2 regions of the Microbacterium rhizophilum genome follow, and region 2 is predicted to be linked to the other one. Evidence: predicted binding sites of a transcription regulator. Region 2 holds the regulator's gene; the other holds the start of a gene.

Region 1 (7,737 bases), on a different contig from region 2:
GCGGTCGGCGAGGATCGCCAGGCGCTTGCCGCTCACGCGCGTGAGCAGCAGCGTCGCCGACTCCGGCCCCTTCAGCGCGAGGCGCTTGCGGAGCGCGGCGGGATCGATGTCGACGCCGCGCTTCTTGATCTCGAGCGTGCCGATGCCGCGGGCGCGCAGCGCCTTCGCGAGCAGCTTCGGATCGGCCGGCAGCACCTCGCGCACGCGGAAGGACGACACGAACGGGCTCGTTGTCGCCGCGTCGCCCGTGAGGTAGGCGATCCCGGGGGCGATCGGGCCGGCGTCCAGGGCGCGGGCGACCTCGCCCACGAGACGCGCGCGGATGACCGCGCCCTCGGGCTCGTGCACATACGCGCCGAGTTCCCGCACCGGCTCGTCCGGGGCATCGGCGGGCGCGGTGAGCTCGTGCGCCGCGTCGCCACGCAGCACCAGGGCGGACCGTCCCACGCCCGGCCGCGCGAGCGATCCGGTCCACACGACCAGCTCGACGGTCGAGCCGTCCACGCTGATCCACTGCGTCTCGACGTCGTCGCCCACGGGGAGGGCGTCGCGGTCGTGGCCGGGACCGAGTTTGACGCCCGCCGGCATCTGCGCCGCGAGCGCGAACACCCAGTCCAGCGGAGGGGAGTAGTCGGACACCGCGATCCGCGCGGTCTCGGAGTGACCGGCCGTGCGGCGCGCGGGATCGAGCCACACGGCGTCGACGCCCTCGAGGTCGACGTCCTGGGCGAGCGCCGAGCGCACCTCGACGTCGCTCCCGAACGGCGCGAGGTTGTACGCCGCGAGGGCCGCCGTGACGGGATCCGCGTCCACCGCCAGGACGCGCAGGCCCACGGCCGCGAACGCGAGGGAATCGCCGCCGATGCCGCATCCGAGATCCGCGACGCGGCCGATCGCGGCGCCGCGCATCCGGTGCGCGTGATGCGCGGACACGGACATCCGCGTCGCCTGCTCGAGGCCCGCGCGCGTGAAGAGCATGCGCGAGGCGAACTCGCCGAACTTGCCCGCCGCGCGCCCGCGCAGGCGCGCCTGGCCGACCACCGCCGACACCAGGTCGGGGGAGTGCCCCGCCGCTCGCAGCCGCGACACCGTGCGGGCGACGTCGTCGGCCGAGTCGGTCGCCTCGAGCGACTCGAGCAGCGCGAGCCCGTCGCGCGTGAGCAGGGCGTCGAGCTCGGCCGAATCCATCCGTCCAGCGTAGGCGGGTCGCGGGGGGGCGCTTCGGCTCGCTTCGCTCGCTCGGCGGCCGGGAGATGACGAAGGTTGGCACTCGCGTTGCGTGAGTGCCAGCAAGCCTCATACACTGCTCTTGGCACTCTCCCCAGGAGAGTGCAAACAGTCTTCCCGTACGAAGCACACGAAAGAAGAGGTACACCGTGTCGGTTTCCATCAAGCCGCTCGAGGACCGCATCGTCATCAAGCAGGTCGAGGCCGAGCAGACCACCGCGAGCGGTCTGGTCATCCCCGACACCGCGAAGGAGAAGCCCCAGGAGGGCGAGGTCGTCGCGGTGGGCCCGGGTCGCATCGATGACAACGGCAACCGCGTTCCGCTCGACGTCGCCGTCGGCGACCGCGTGCTGTACAGCAAGTACGGCGGCACCGAGGTCAAGTTCGGCGCCGACGAGTTCCTCGTCCTGTCGGCCCGCGACGTCCTGGCGGTCGTCGTCCGCTGAGACGCTGCAGTCCTCGAAGGGCCCGGATCCTCGGATCCGGGCCCTTCTGCGTCGGCGGAGTCGCTTGGCAGGAATGCCGCGATGGATGGCAGAGCCCGCGGCGCTTCGGGCCTCCGGGCCGGGCGTAGGCTGACTCGGTGACCCAGACTCCCCTCGCCCGCTCGAACCAGGGGGAGACCGCCGGCACCCTGTACGCGCTCGGTGCGTACGTGCTCTGGGGCATCCTGCCGCTGTACTTCGTGGCCCTCGCTCCCACCGGCTCGTGGGAGGTCGTCGCCTGGCGCGTCGTCCTCTCGCTCGTGTTCTGCGCGCTGCTGCTCACCGTCACGCGCGGCTGGGGCCGCTTCCTCGCCGTGCTGCGCCGTCCGCGCCTGGCGCTGCTGATGGGGCTCGCCGGCGCGCTCATCTACGTCAACTGGCAGGTCTTCGTCATCGCGACGCAGAGCGACCAGGTGCTCGAGGCCAGCCTCGGCTACTTCATCAACCCCATCACCACGGTGCTGCTCGCGGTGCTCGTGCTGCGCGAGCGCCTGCGCGTCCTGCAGTGGACGGCGATCGGCGTCGCCGCGGTCGCGGTGATCCTGATCATCGTGGCCTACGGTCGCGTGCCCTGGTACGCGCTGCTGCTGACGGCCTCGTTCGGCCTCTACGGCCTGGTGAAGAAGCAGGTCGGCGGCACGGTCGACGCGATCAGCGGCCTGGCGCTCGAGACGCTGTGGCTCGCGCCCCTCGCGATCGCCCAGCTCGGCGTCGTCGCCGCGACCACCGGCATCACGCTCGGCACGGCCGGCGCGTGGCACACGATCCTGCTGCTGTCGGCGGGCGCCGTCACCGCGATCCCGCTGCTGCTGTTCGCCGCGGGCGCGAGCCGCGTCCCGCTCGCGACCATGGGCCTGCTGCAGTTCGCCGGCCCGATCCTGCAGTTCATCGTCGGCGTCGCGATCCTGCACGAGCCGATGCCCGCGTCGCGCTGGATCGGATTCGCGATCGTCTGGGTCGCGTGCATCCTGCTCACGATCGATCAGGTGCGCTATGCGCGCCGCCCGCGGCCGGTGCCCGTCGTGGCGATCGACGGGGGCGTGTAGCCCGGATCGAGGGCCCCGCGAGGTCACCATGCGTCGCAGGATGACAACCGCGGTAACGATTTGATCGCGAATGTCTGTGCAGTCTGCTCAGAAGGGCATCCGAAAACACAGACGTAACAAATCGCAGGTAGATTTCCGTCCATTACCCGCGGCCGTCGTCTCGCTCCCTGGGCGCGTCGGCACCAGTCCCCCTCATCCGCGGGTCCTTACCGAAAGGACGGAACCACAATGGTTCGATCCCGGAAGCTGATCGGCGCCTTTGTCCTCACAGGCGTCGCAGCTCTGACCCTCGCCGGCTGTGCCGGCGGCAGCGGAAGCGGCTCCTCGGCCGCCCCCAGCGACGAGTCCGAAGAGTCGCCGGTCGCCGAGGCCCCGGTCTGCGAGCCCGCGACCGAGCCCGTCGGCGAGGTCGGCGGCGACCTGTCGCTGAAGATCGGCACGGCCCTGCCCGTGACCGGCACGCTCGCCTTCCTCGGCCCGCCCGAGATCGAGGGCGTCAACTACGCGACGTCGCTCATCAACGAGTACACCGAGACGTCGGGCCTGTCGCTCGACGTCGTCCACGGCGACTCGGGCGACACCGACAACAAGGCGTACGAGACGGAGATCCCGCGCCTGCTCAGCGAGGACGTCTCGGCCATCGTCGGCGCCGCCTCGTCGGGGACGTCGCTGCAGTTCATCGACCAGGTCGTCGGCGAGGGTGTCATCCAGTTCTCGCCCGCCAACACCTCGGACGCCTTCACGACCTACGACGACGACTGCCTCTACTTCCGCACCGCTCCGTCGGACGTGCTGCAGGGCGCCGTGCACGGCAACTTCATCGCCTCCGAGGGCTACCAGACCCTCGGCCTCATCGTCCTGAACGACGCGTACGGCACGGGTCTGGCGAAGTACATCACCGAGGCGTTCGAGGGCGCCGGCGGCGAGGTCGTCGCGGCCCCGACGTTCAACACCGGTGACACGTCCTTCGACGCGCAGATCTCCGAGGTCCTCGCGCAGGACCCCGAGGCCATCACGGTCATCAGCTTCGACGAGGCGGAGACGCTGCTGCCGAGCCTGATCGAGAAGGGCTTCGACCCGGCCGACCTGTTCCTGGTCGACGGCAACATGGCCGCGTACACCGACCTGGAGCCGGGCCTGCTCGAGGGCGCCCGCGGCACCTACCCCGGCCCCACGCCGGACGACGTGCAGGCGTTCATCGACGGCCTGAACGGCTTCGTGGAGGAGTCGGGCACCGACGCGCTGAAGGACTACACCTACGCGCCGGAGTCGTTCGACGCGGTGAACCTGATCGCGCTGGCCGCCCTGGCGAGCGGATCGACCGACCCCGAGGCGATCTCCGGCAAGCTGCAGGAGGTCTCGGGCGGTGTCGACGGTGGTGAGAAGTGCACGACGTTCGCGGACTGCGCCGACATCATCCTCGGCGGCGGCCAGGCGGACTACGACGGCGTCTCGAGCCCCGTCACGTTCGACGAGGTCGGCGACCCGACCGAGGGCATGATCAACATCTACCAGTACGGCGCGGACAACACCTACGCGCCGTACGAGGGCTGATCCCCTTCACCCCGTGAAGCGCCCCGTCTCCCTCGGGAGGCGGGGCGCTTCCGCGTCCGGCCGTGGCGTCCCGTCTCGGCGCCGGGTTCTCCGGAGATTCCGGGTTCTCAGGATCCGGATCCGCCCTGTCGCCCTGAGAAGTCGGCATCTCCTGAGAAGCGGCTCACGCCAGGTGCAGGCCCTGCGCGACCGCGCGGGTGATGAGATCCTGCACCGTGGCCCAGTCCTCGAAGAGCTGCCAGTAGCCGATGCGGATCACGTGGTAGCCCATGAGCTTCAGCTGCGCGTCGTGGCGGTTGTCCGCGAGGCGCTGCGCATCGACGTGGTGGCCGCCGTCGATCTGGATCACCAGGCGGTCGCCGATGAGGAGATCCACGGGACGCCCGGCGATCACGATCTGCCGCCGCATGGGGAGCTTCATCCACCACAACCGCGTCGTGATCACGGTCTCGGTGCCCTGATCCGCGAGCGGCCGGGCCTCGGCGAGCAGGCGGCGCGCAGCCGGACCCAGCGGCAGACGGCGCATCACGTCTCGGTCGAGCAGCCCGAGCCGCAGCGCGGACTCCCAGATGGCGAGTGACTCCTCGTGCGGGCGGCACTCGGCGACGAGCGCGAGCACGTTCTCGACCGGGTCTGTGAGAGCGCCGGGCTGCCGGGGCACGAGCGGCGAAGCCCAGTGGATGTGGCCTACGAGCGGTCGCACCACATTGCCGTGCGGTCGCGCGGCGACGTGGAGCTCGTCCGTCATCGACCACAGCCTCAGCCGCTTCGCCTGCGTCACGCACGTGAGCACCACGCCCGCTCTCGCCGCGGCGACCAGCAGAGGATCGGCGTCCGGCCGCGCCACCCAGTCGCGACGCACGCGCACCAGCTGCCCGCCGGCGAGGGCCTTGCGGATCGCGCGGTCGCCGATCCCGAGATCGAGGAGGGCCCGCACACGGGAGACGCCGTCGGCGCGGGCGAGGGCTGCTGCCAGGTCCATGAGCCCACGATGTCCGGCGCGGCGCCTGCCAGAGGGGGGACCGGGAGGATTGTGGACGGATCCGCGGATGCTCGAGCCTGGGGACGGCAGGAGCGCGGGAGGAGCGCGGATGGGTTCTGCGGAGATCCCGGGTTCTCAGGGTCCGGATCCGGGATCTCGCCCTGTGAAGGCGGCATCTCCGGAGAAGCCGGGCGGCGGGGCGGCGCGGGGCGGCGCCCGGCAGGCCCATCCCACGCAGGAGCCCCGGGCCGCGTGAGGCGGACCGGGGCTCGAGGCGGGGGTGTCAGGCGCCGAGGGTGCCGAGGTAGAGCTCGGTGACCTTGGGGTCGTTCAGCAGCTCGCGGCCCGTGCCGGTGTAGGCGTCGCGGCCCTGGTCGAGCACGTAGCCGCGGTCGCAGATCTGCAGGCAGCGGCGGGCGTTCTGCTCGACCATGATGCAGGTCACGCCGGCCTTGTTGATCTCCGAGACGCGCAGGAAGGCCTCATCCTGACGCACGGGGGACAGGCCCGCGGAGGGCTCGTCGAGCAGCAGCACCTTCGGGTCCATCATGAGCGCGCGGCCCATCGCGACCATCTGGCGCTCGCCGCCGGAGAGGCCGCCCGCGCGCTTCTTGATGCCGGCGCCCTTCGCGAGATCCGGGAACAGGCTCGTGACGAAGTCGACGCGCTCGGCGAACAGTCGCGGCTTCTGGAACGCGCCCATCTGCAGGTTCTCCTCGATCGTGAGCGAGGGGAACACGTTGTTCGTCTGCGGGATGAATCCGACGCCCTTGGCGACGAGCCTGTCGGCCTTGAGACCGGTGATGTCCTCGCCCGCGAGCGTGATCTTGCCGCCGCGGACCTTCACCTGCCCGAAGATCGCCTTCAGCAGCGTCGACTTGCCGGCGCCGTTCGGTCCGATGATGCCGATCAGCTCGCCCTGCTGGGCGACCAGCGAGCAGCCGTTCAGGATGTTGATGCCCGGCAGATAGCCCGCGTGCACGTCGTCGACGAACACCACCGGCTCCTGCGTCGTCGTGGCGCCCTGCGGCGCGGGCGCGGTCTGCTCGCTCACTTGCTGTCCTCCTTGCCGGACTCGGCGGCCGCCTCGGCCTCGAGGGACGTGACGTCGACGGCGGCGGATGCCTCGGCGTCGGTCGTAGGGTCGGCGTCGATGACCGCGATGCGGCCGGTCACGACGCCGAGGTCGAGCTCCTGGTGCGCGCCGAGGTAGGCGTCGATCACCGCGGGGTTCTTCATGACCTCGTCGGGCGCGCCCTCGGCGACGACCTTGCCCTCGGCCATCACGATCACCCAGTCGGCGATGTGACGCACCATGTGCATGTCGTGCTCGACGAACAGCACCGTCATGCCCTCGTCCTTGAGATCCAGGATGTGGTCGAGCAGCGACTGCGTCAGCGCGGGGTTCACGCCGGCCATCGGCTCGTCCAGCATGACGAGCGTCGGGTTCGACATCAGCGCGCGCGCCATCTCGAGCAGCTTCTTCTGGCCGCCCGACAGGCCCGCGGCGAGGTCGTCGCGCTTCGCGTCGAGCTTGAACTTCACCAGCAGCGCGTCCGCCTGCTCCTCGATGTCGCGATCCTGCTTCCGCCACAGCCCGGGGATCAGGCTGTGCCAGAAGCGCTCGCCGACCTGACCGGGACGGCCGAGCTTCATGTTGTCCATGACGCTGAGGCGGCCGAGGGCCTTGGTGAGCTGGAACGTGCGCACGAGGCCCATCCGGGACACCTTGTGCGCCGGGACGTGCGCGAGGTCCTTGCCGTCATACGACCAGCTGCCCGTGCCGGGCTTGTCGAAGCCCGTCAGCAGGTTGAACAGCGTGGTCTTGCCGGCGCCGTTCGGGCCGATCAGCGCCGTGATGGCATTGCGCGGGATCTCGAGGTGCTCGACGTCCACGGCCGTGAGGCCGCCGAACGTGCGCGTGACGTTGTCGGCCACGATGATCGGGTCGACCTTCTCGACCCCGGGGCGCGCGTCGCCGACGTGCAGGCCCGTGGTCTTCGGGCGCTGCACCGGCGCCGTCATGGGGTTGCTGTTATCGGACAAAGGTCAGCTCCTTCTTGTCGCCGAGGAGACCCTGCGGCATGAAGACGACGAGCAGCATGAGCGCGACGCCGACGAGGATGAACCGCAGCGTGCCGGCCTGGACCGTCGACATGAAGGGCAGCACGCCCGCCTCGACCAGCGCGGGGAGGACGTTCGAGAGGAACGTCTGGATCACCCAGAACACGAGCGACCCGAGCAGCGGACCGAACACGGTGGCCGCACCGCCGAGCAGCAGCGCCGTCCACACGAAGAAGGTCAGCGACGTGACGTACACGCCGGGGCTCACGGCCGAGGGGAGGGCGTAGACGACGCCGCCCGCGGCCATGATGACGCCGCCCAGCACGAGCGACTGCATCTTGTAGGAGAAGACGTTCTTGCCGAGCGAGCGGATCGCGTC
Region 2 (7,737 bases):
TGCAGCGCCTGCACCGCCTTGGCCATGGCGAGGTAGGTCTTGCCGGTGCCGGCGGGGCCGATGCCGAACACGATGGTGTTCTCGTCGATCGCGTCGACGTACTCCTTCTGGCCCACGGTCTTGGGCCGGATGGTCTTGCCGCGGCTGGACAGGATCGCCTCGCCCATCACCTCGCTGGGGCGCGGGCCGCCCTCGTCGCGCAGCATGCGCGCCGAGCTCTGCACGTCGGCGGGGCCGAGCGCGTGGCCGGCCCGGGTCATCTCGAGCAGCTCGTCGACCAGGGCGCGCGCGGCGCGCACGTCGTCGGCCGGGCCGCGCAGGGTGATCTCGTTGCCGCGCACGTGGACGTCGACGGCCGGATGCGCCTTCTCGACCATCCGCAGCAGGCGGTCCTGCGGGCCGAGCAGCTGCACCATGGCCACGCCGTCGGCCGTCACGGTCTGGGTGACGTCGCTGTCGTCGCTCGGGTCAGGCACCGACGAGGCTCTTCTCTCCCAGTCCGCCGGCGAGCACGTGCGCGTGCACGTGGAAGACCGTCTGGCCGGCGCTCGCGCCGGTGTTGAACAGCAGACGGAAGTCGCCGCCGGCGACGCCCTTCGCGACCTCGACCATCTCGGCGAGCAGCGACGGATCGCCCGCGGCCAGCTCGGTGACGTCGCGGTACTCCTGCGTCTTCGGGATCACCAGCAGGTGCACGGGCGCCTGCGGCGAGATGTCCTTGATGGCGAAGACGCGCTCGGTCTCGGCCACGATCTCGCCCGGGATGTCGCCCCGCAGGATGCGGGTGAAGATCGAGGGTTCGCTCATGTGGTCCAGTCTATGCGCGGGGTGCCCGGCGGTCCGGGCTCGTTCGCCGAGCGCGCACCATCACCAGCGCCCGAGGGCGGCGTTCACCAGTGCCAGGGCGGCCGGGCCCGCGGTGGAGGTGCGCAGCACGGTGTCGCCGAGCCGCACCCGCGCGGCACCCGCGGCCGCGAGGCGGTCGAGCTCGTCCGGCGAGATGCCGCCCTCGGGCCCGACGACGAGCAGGATCGACTCCGCGCCCGACAGGTCGAGCGCGCTCAGTCGCACGTCCGCGGTCGGCTCGAGCACCAGGATCCGGTCGGCGCGCGCCGCGAGCGCCGCCGTGGTGGCGATCGGCGTCACCTCGGGCAGCCAGGCGCGGTGCGCCTGCTTGGCGGCCTCGCGCACGATGGTCGCCCAGCGCGCGCGGCCCTTCTCCGCCTTGGGGCCCTCCCAGCGCGACACGCTGCGCGAGGCCTGCCACGGCACGATCTCGTCGACGCCGAGCTCGGTCGCCGCCTGCACGGCGAGCTCGTCGCGGTCGCCCTTGGCGAGGGCCTGCGCGAGCGCGATGCGCGGGCTCGGCGCGTCCTCGTCGCGGCGCGCGACGATCCGGACCACGACCTCTCGCGGGGCCACGCTCTCGCACTCCCCCTCGAGCCAGGCGCCGCGGCCGTCGGTGACCGTGACCGCCTCGCCCACGCGGACGCGCCGCACGGCGGCGGCATGATGCGCCTCCGCGCCCGTGAGCGTCAGCGTGTCGCCGGCCCCGGCGGATCCGGCGGTCTCGTCGATGAAGTGCAGCGCCACGGCGGATCAGCCGTTCCGGAACCGGTCGCGCAGCTTCGAGAACAGGCCCTGCTGGAACTCCGCCAGCTGCGGCTTCGGGGACTTCGTGCGCTTGGCGAGCTCCTCCACCAAGGCGCGCTCCTTGGCGTCCAGGCGCGTCGGGGTCACGACGTGCACGCCCACGCGCAGGTCGCCGCGCTGCCCCGAGCGCAGCCCGGTGATGCCGCGGTCCTTGATCGTCAGGACGTCGCCGCCCTGCACGCCCGCGCGCAGCTCGAGGTCAACCGTGCCGTCGAGCGCGTCGATCGTGGTCGTCGTGCCCAGGATGGCGTCGGTCATCGACACCTCCAGCGTCGCGAGCAGGTCGTCGCCGTCGCGGCTGAACACGGCGTGCGGCGTGACCTGCACCTCGATGTAGAGGTCGCCGTTCGGGCCGCCCGCGGGGCCGACCTCGCCCGATCCGGGCAGCTGCAGGCGCAGACCCGACTCGACACCCGCCGGGATGTCGACCGACACCGTGCGGCGCGAGCGGACGCGGCCCTGGCCGCCGCATGTCGGGCACGGGTGCGGGATCGTGGTGCCGTACCCCTGGCACGCGCCGCAGGGCTGCGAGGTCACGACGTTGCCGAGGAGGCTGCGCACCTGGCGCTGCACGTGGCCCGAGCCGCCGCAGATCTCGCAGCGTTCGGGACTGGTGCCGGGCTGGCAGCACGAGCCCTGGCAGGTCTCGCACAGGACGGCCGTGTCGACCTCGAGGTCGCGGTGCGCCCCGAAGACCACGTCGCCGAGCTCGAGCGTGACGCGCACGAGCGCGTCCTGACCGCGCTCCCGGCGCGACCGCGGGCGTCCGCCCCGGCCGCCGCCTCCCGCACCGAAGAACGTCTCGAAGATGTCGCTGAACCCGCCGAAGCCGCCCCCGGCGCCGCCGAACATGCCGTCGTCGCCGCCCATGTCGTAGCGGCGGCGCTTCTCGTCGTCGCTCAGCACCTCGTAGGCGTGCGTGACGGCCTTGAACTTCTCCGACGCGTCCTCGCTGGGGTTCACGTCGGGATGAAGCTGGCGCGCGAGCCTGCGGTACGCCTTCTTGATCTCGTCGGACGTCGCCTCGCGCGACACCCCGAGCACCTCGTAGTGATCAGCCACACTCGCCTCTCGATGGATCGCGCGCCGCGCGATCCGCATCTCGTCGAGGATCGCGCCCAGCGCGATCCGGGTACACCTTCGGTCCGCCTACCGGCGGTTGTCGTCCTCGTCCAGCAGCCGGGTCAGGTACCGCGCCACCGCGCGTGCCGCCGCCAGGTTGCTGGGGTAGTCCATGCGCACGGGTCCCATGAGTCCCACGCGCGCGCGGCCGATCGTCGCGTCGTAGTCGCTCGCGATGATCGAGGCCTCACCCAGACCGAACGCGGCGTTCTCGCGGCCGATGCTGGCGGACAGGCCCTTGTCGTCCGCGGCCATCTCCGACATCAGCCGCAGCAGCGTCACCTGCTCCTCGATCGCCTCGAGCAGCGGATGGATGCTGCCGCGGAAGTCCTGCTCCCGCCTGGCGAGCGTCGCGGCCCCGGCCATCACCAGCCGGTCCTGCCGGAACTCGTCGAGCTCCTCGCCCACCACCGCCGCGATCGTGATGAGCGCCTCGTCGAGCCGCGACCGCTCGCCGGGGGCGGATGCGCGCAGCGCGTCGATCCGCTCGGATCCGGATCGCACGGAGCGCCCCGCGATGAGCGCCGCGAGCTGCGCGCGCAGCACCGCGACGTCCTCCTCGTCCACGCCCCGCGGCGTGGCCGTGAGTCGCTGCGAGACGCGTCCGGTGTCGGTGACGATGATCACGAGCATCCGGAACTCGTCGAGCCGCACGAGCTCGACGTGCGTGACGTTCGCGGAGGCGAATGACGGGTACTGGACCAGCGCGACCTGGCCCGTGAGCTGCGTGAGCAGCCGCACGGTGCGGGCGAGCAGGTCGTCGAGGTCGGCGGGATCCGCGAGGAACGTCGAGATCGCCGCGCGCTGCGCCGCGGACAGCGGGCGCAGCTCGGCGAGGTGGTCGACGAAGACCCGATACCCCTTGTCGGTCGGCACCCGCCCCGAGGACGTGTGCGGAGCGGCGATCAGCTCCTCGTCCTCGAGCAGCGCCATGTCGTTGCGGATCGTCGCGGCCGACACCCCGAAGGCATGCCGCTCGACGATCGACTTGCTGCCGACCGGCTCGTGCGTGTCGACGTAGTCCTGCACGATCGCACGGAGGACCTGCAGTCCGCGTTCCGTGACCATGGGCACCTCCCCGTCGCGCTTGGCACTCGATCCTTCTGAGTGCCAATTCTAGCGAGAATCCCTCGCGCAGGTTGTAAGCCCGCACCGCAGGTCGCTTCTCAGGGGATCCCGCGTTCTCAGGATCGATTGCGCTCGCGAAGTCCTGAGAAGCCGGCATCTCCGGAGAACGTGTCACTCCGTGAGCGCGCGCACCACGGCGTCGGCGAGCAGCCGCCCGCGCAACGTCAGGACCACGCGGCCGCGCACCGCCGCGGCGCCGTCGACCAGGCCGTCGGCGACGAGGCCCGCGACCGCGCGGCGCGCGTCCGGCGCGAGGGCATCGACGGCCAGACCCTCGCGGATCCGGCTCTCCAGCAGCACGCGCTCCAGGGCCCGGGCCTCCGCATCCGGGATCTCGCGTCCCGCCGCCGGCGACTCGCCGAGCGAGAGGCGCTGCGCATAGGCGGCCGGATGCTTGACGTTCCACCAGCGCAGACCGCCGACGTGGCTGTGGGCGCCCGGACCGAAGCCCCACCAGTCGAGGCCGCGCCAGTAGGCCAGGTTGTGGCGCGAGCGGTGCTCCACGCCGCGCGACCAGTTGCTGACCTCGTACCAGTCGAAGCCCGCCGTCCCGAGCTTCGCGTCCGCCAGCTCGTACATGTCGGCCTGCAGGTCGTCATCCGGGGCGGGCACCTCGCCGCGGCGGATCTGCCGCGCGAGCTTGGTGCCGTCCTCGATGATGAGCGCGTAGGCCGAGATGTGATCCGACTCGAGCGCGAGGGCGGCGTCCAGCGACGCCTCCCAGTCGGCGAGGGTCTCCCCCGGCGCGCCGTAGATCAGGTCGACGCTCACGTCGAGCCCGGCCCCGCGCGCGGCGTCCACGGCAGTGCGGACGTTGCCGGGCGTGTGGGTGCGGTCGAGCGCGGCGAGCACGTGCGGCACGGACGACTGCATGCCGACCGAGATCCGCGTGACGCCGGATGCCGCGAGCTCGCGCGCGACGGCGGGCGTCACCGTGTCGGGGTTCGCCTCGATCGTGATCTCGGCGCCGTCGGCGAGCCCGAACGCGGAGATCACGCCGTCGAGCATCCGGCCCAGGTCGCCCGCCGGCAGCAGCGTGGGCGTGCCGCCGCCGAAGAACACCGTGCTCGCGGCGCGCAGCGCGCCCGCCTCGGCGAGCACCTCCCGCCCCAGCGCGACCTCGCGCAGCAGGGTGTCGGCGTACTCGTCCTGGCGCGCGCCGCGCAGCTCACCCGACGTGTAGGTGTTGAAGTCGCAGTAACCGCATCGCACACGGCAGAACGGCACGTGCAGGTAGACGCCGAAGTCGACATCCGGATCGATCCGCACCTGCGCGGGCAGGCGTCCGTCCGCCGGAGCGGGATCGCCCAGCGGAAGCGCACCGGCCATCAGGACCCCGGCGTGGCGAACAGCGGGGAGATCGCGCGCAGGTAGCCGGCGGACAGGGCCCGGCGCCGACGGCGCACGAAGCCGCGGAACATCCGGTACAGCAGGCCCACGGGCCGGTCGAAGGCCTTCACGGTGAACCAGACCTCGTCGTTGTCGCGCCACTCGATCGTGAACGACTCCTCGCCGCTCACCATGGAGCCGCCGACGGTGCCGAGCGCGAAGCCGACGCGACGGGCCTCCTCGATCACGAAGATGACGCGCAGCTCGGCATCGGCGCGCATGCCGTTCACGCGACCGTGCACGCGCAGCGTGGTGCCCGGGCCCGCGTACGGCGTGCCCTCGGCGTCGTAGCGCTGGTCGGTCTCGAGCTTGGAGGGGGCGATCGCGTTGCCCTCGCCGTCGAAGCTGACGCCGGAGTACGCCGGGCCCGGAGCGGGCCGCACGTCGGTCACCTTCAGGCCCGCGCCCTTCAGCGCTCCCCAGGACAGCAGCGCGTCGCCCGCCGAGCGGAAGCGGTCCTCGCCGCTGCCGATGCGCCACGAATCGGCCGCCGGGAGGCTGTGCTCCGGCGGGTACTGCAGCAGGTCGTGCGCCTGCGTGGCGCCGACCGCCGCATAGTCGACCGTCTCGTCCTGGAAGGTCCCGCGACGCATGTCATCCACCCTACGTGCCGAGCCTGAGCGCCTACTTGGCCTTGGTCTCGACGTCGCCGGACAGGGCCGCGATGAACGCGTTCTGCGGCACCTCGACCCGGCCGATGGTCTTCATCCGCTTCTTGCCTTCCTTCTGCTTCTCGAGCAGCTTGCGCTTGCGGGTGATGTCACCGCCGTAGCACTTGGCCAGCACGTCCTTGCGGATCGCGCGGATGTTCTCGCGCGCGATGATGCGCGCGCCGATCGCGGCCTGGATCGGCACCTCGAAGTGCTGACGCGGGATCAGCTTGCGCAGCCGCTCGGTCATCGTGGTGCCGTACGCGTAGGCCTTGTCGCGGTGCACGATCGCGCTGAACGCGTCGACGCGGTCGCCCTGCAGCAGGATGTCGACCTTCACGAGGTCGGCCTCCTGGCGCCCGGCGGGCTCGTAGTCGAGGCTCGCGTAGCCCTGCGTGCGGCTCTTGAGCTGGTCGAAGAAGTCGAACACGATCTCGCCGAGCGGCATCGTGTACTTCAACTCGACGCGCTCCTCCGACAGGTAGTCCATGCCGAGCAGCGTGCCGCGCCGGCTCTGGCACAGGTCCATGATCGTGCCGACGTAGTCCTTGGGTGCGAGGACCGACGCCTTCACGATCGGCTCGGTCACGGCATTGATCTTGCCGTCCGGATACTCGCTCGGGTTGGTCACGACGATGTTCTCGCCCGTCTCGGACGTCACCTCGTAGATCACGCTCGGCGCCGTCGTGATCAGGTCGAGCCCGAACTCGCGCTCGAGGCGCTCGGTGATGATCTCCAGGTGCAGCAGGCCGAGGAAGCCGCAGCGGAACCCGAAGCCCAGCGCGACGGAGGTCTCCGGCTCGTAGGCCAGCGAGGCATCCGACAGCTTCAGCTTGTCGAGCGCCTCGCGCAGGTCGGGATAGTCACTGGCGTCGATCGGATACAGACCCGAGTAGACCATCGGCTTCGGGTCGACGTACCCCGCCAGCGCCTCGGTCGCGGGCGTGCGCGCGTTGGTGATCGTGTCGCCGACCTTCGACTGCCGCACGTCCTTCACACCGGTGATGAGGTAGCCCACCTCGCCGACGCCGAGGCCCTTCGAAGGCACGGGCTCCGGCGCGGAGACGCCGATCTCGAGCAGCTCGTGCGTGGCGCGCGTCGACATCATCTGGATCCGCTCGCGCGGCGTGAGGGTGCCGTCGATCATGCGGACGTACGTCACCACGCCGCGGTAGGCGTCGTAGACCGAGTCGAAGATCATCGCGCGGGCCGGCGCCTCGGCGTCGCCCTTCGGCGCGGGGATCTCCCTGACGAGGCGGTCCAGCAGCTCCTCGACGCCCTGCCCCGTCTTGCCCGACACCCGCAGCACGTCGTCGGGGTCGCCGCCGATGAGGTCGGCGAGCTCTTTCGCGAAGCGATCCGGATCGGCCGCCGGCAGGTCGATCTTGTTCAGCACCGGGACGATCGTCAGGTCGTTCTCGAGCGCGAGGTAGAGGTTCGCCAGCGTCTGGGCCTCGATGCCCTGTGCCGCGTCGACGAGCAGGATCGCGCCCTCGCACGCGGCGAGCGAGCGGGACACCTCGTAGGTGAAGTCGACGTGACCCGGCGTGTCGATCATGTTCAGCGCGAACGTCTCGCCGTCCTGCTCCCACGGCATGCGCACGGCCTGCGACTTGATCGTGATGCCGCGCTCGCGCTCGATGTCCATCCGGTCGAGGTACTGCGCACGCATGTCGCGGTCCGAGACCACGCCGGTGATCTGCAGCATGCGATCGGCCAGCGTGGACTTGCCGTGGTCGATGTGGGCGATGATGCAGAAGTTGCGGATGCGCTCGGGGGGCGTCGCGGCGGGCTC

The links. Region 2 encodes HrcA, which represses chaperone genes, less so after heat shock. Its sites were predicted from a motif close to TTNGCACTCGNNNNNNNCGAGTGCNAA; they were not measured.
Region 1: the regulator HrcA is predicted to act here: its motif matches at 1,264-1,290, upstream of groES (co-chaperone GroES).

The regions. Positions count from the first base shown of each region.
Region 1 covers NZ_JBCNUN010000009.1:134,922-142,658, forward strand. Annotated here, with positions in the region: gene AAD528_RS14375 (class I SAM-dependent methyltransferase) at 1-1,188, opposite strand, end outside; gene groES (co-chaperone GroES) at 1,377-1,673, shown strand; gene rarD (EamA family transporter RarD) at 1,811-2,758, shown strand; gene AAD528_RS14390 (ABC transporter substrate-binding protein) at 2,987-4,312, shown strand; gene AAD528_RS14395 (endonuclease domain-containing protein) at 4,476-5,294, opposite strand; gene AAD528_RS14400 (ABC transporter ATP-binding protein) at 5,578-6,348, opposite strand; gene AAD528_RS14405 (ABC transporter ATP-binding protein) at 6,345-7,319, opposite strand; gene AAD528_RS14410 (branched-chain amino acid ABC transporter permease) at 7,330-7,737, opposite strand, start outside.
Region 2 covers NZ_JBCNUN010000001.1:334,245-341,981, forward strand. Annotated here, with positions in the region: gene AAD528_RS01730 (PhoH family protein) at 1-416, opposite strand, end outside; gene AAD528_RS01735 (HIT domain-containing protein) at 469-807, opposite strand; gene AAD528_RS01740 (16S rRNA (uracil(1498)-N(3))-methyltransferase) at 868-1,593, opposite strand; gene dnaJ (molecular chaperone DnaJ) at 1,600-2,715, opposite strand; gene hrcA (heat-inducible transcriptional repressor HrcA) at 2,803-3,843, opposite strand; gene hemW (radical SAM family heme chaperone HemW) at 4,015-5,232, opposite strand; gene AAD528_RS01760 (DUF1990 domain-containing protein) at 5,232-5,885, opposite strand; gene lepA (translation elongation factor 4) at 5,917-7,737, opposite strand, start outside.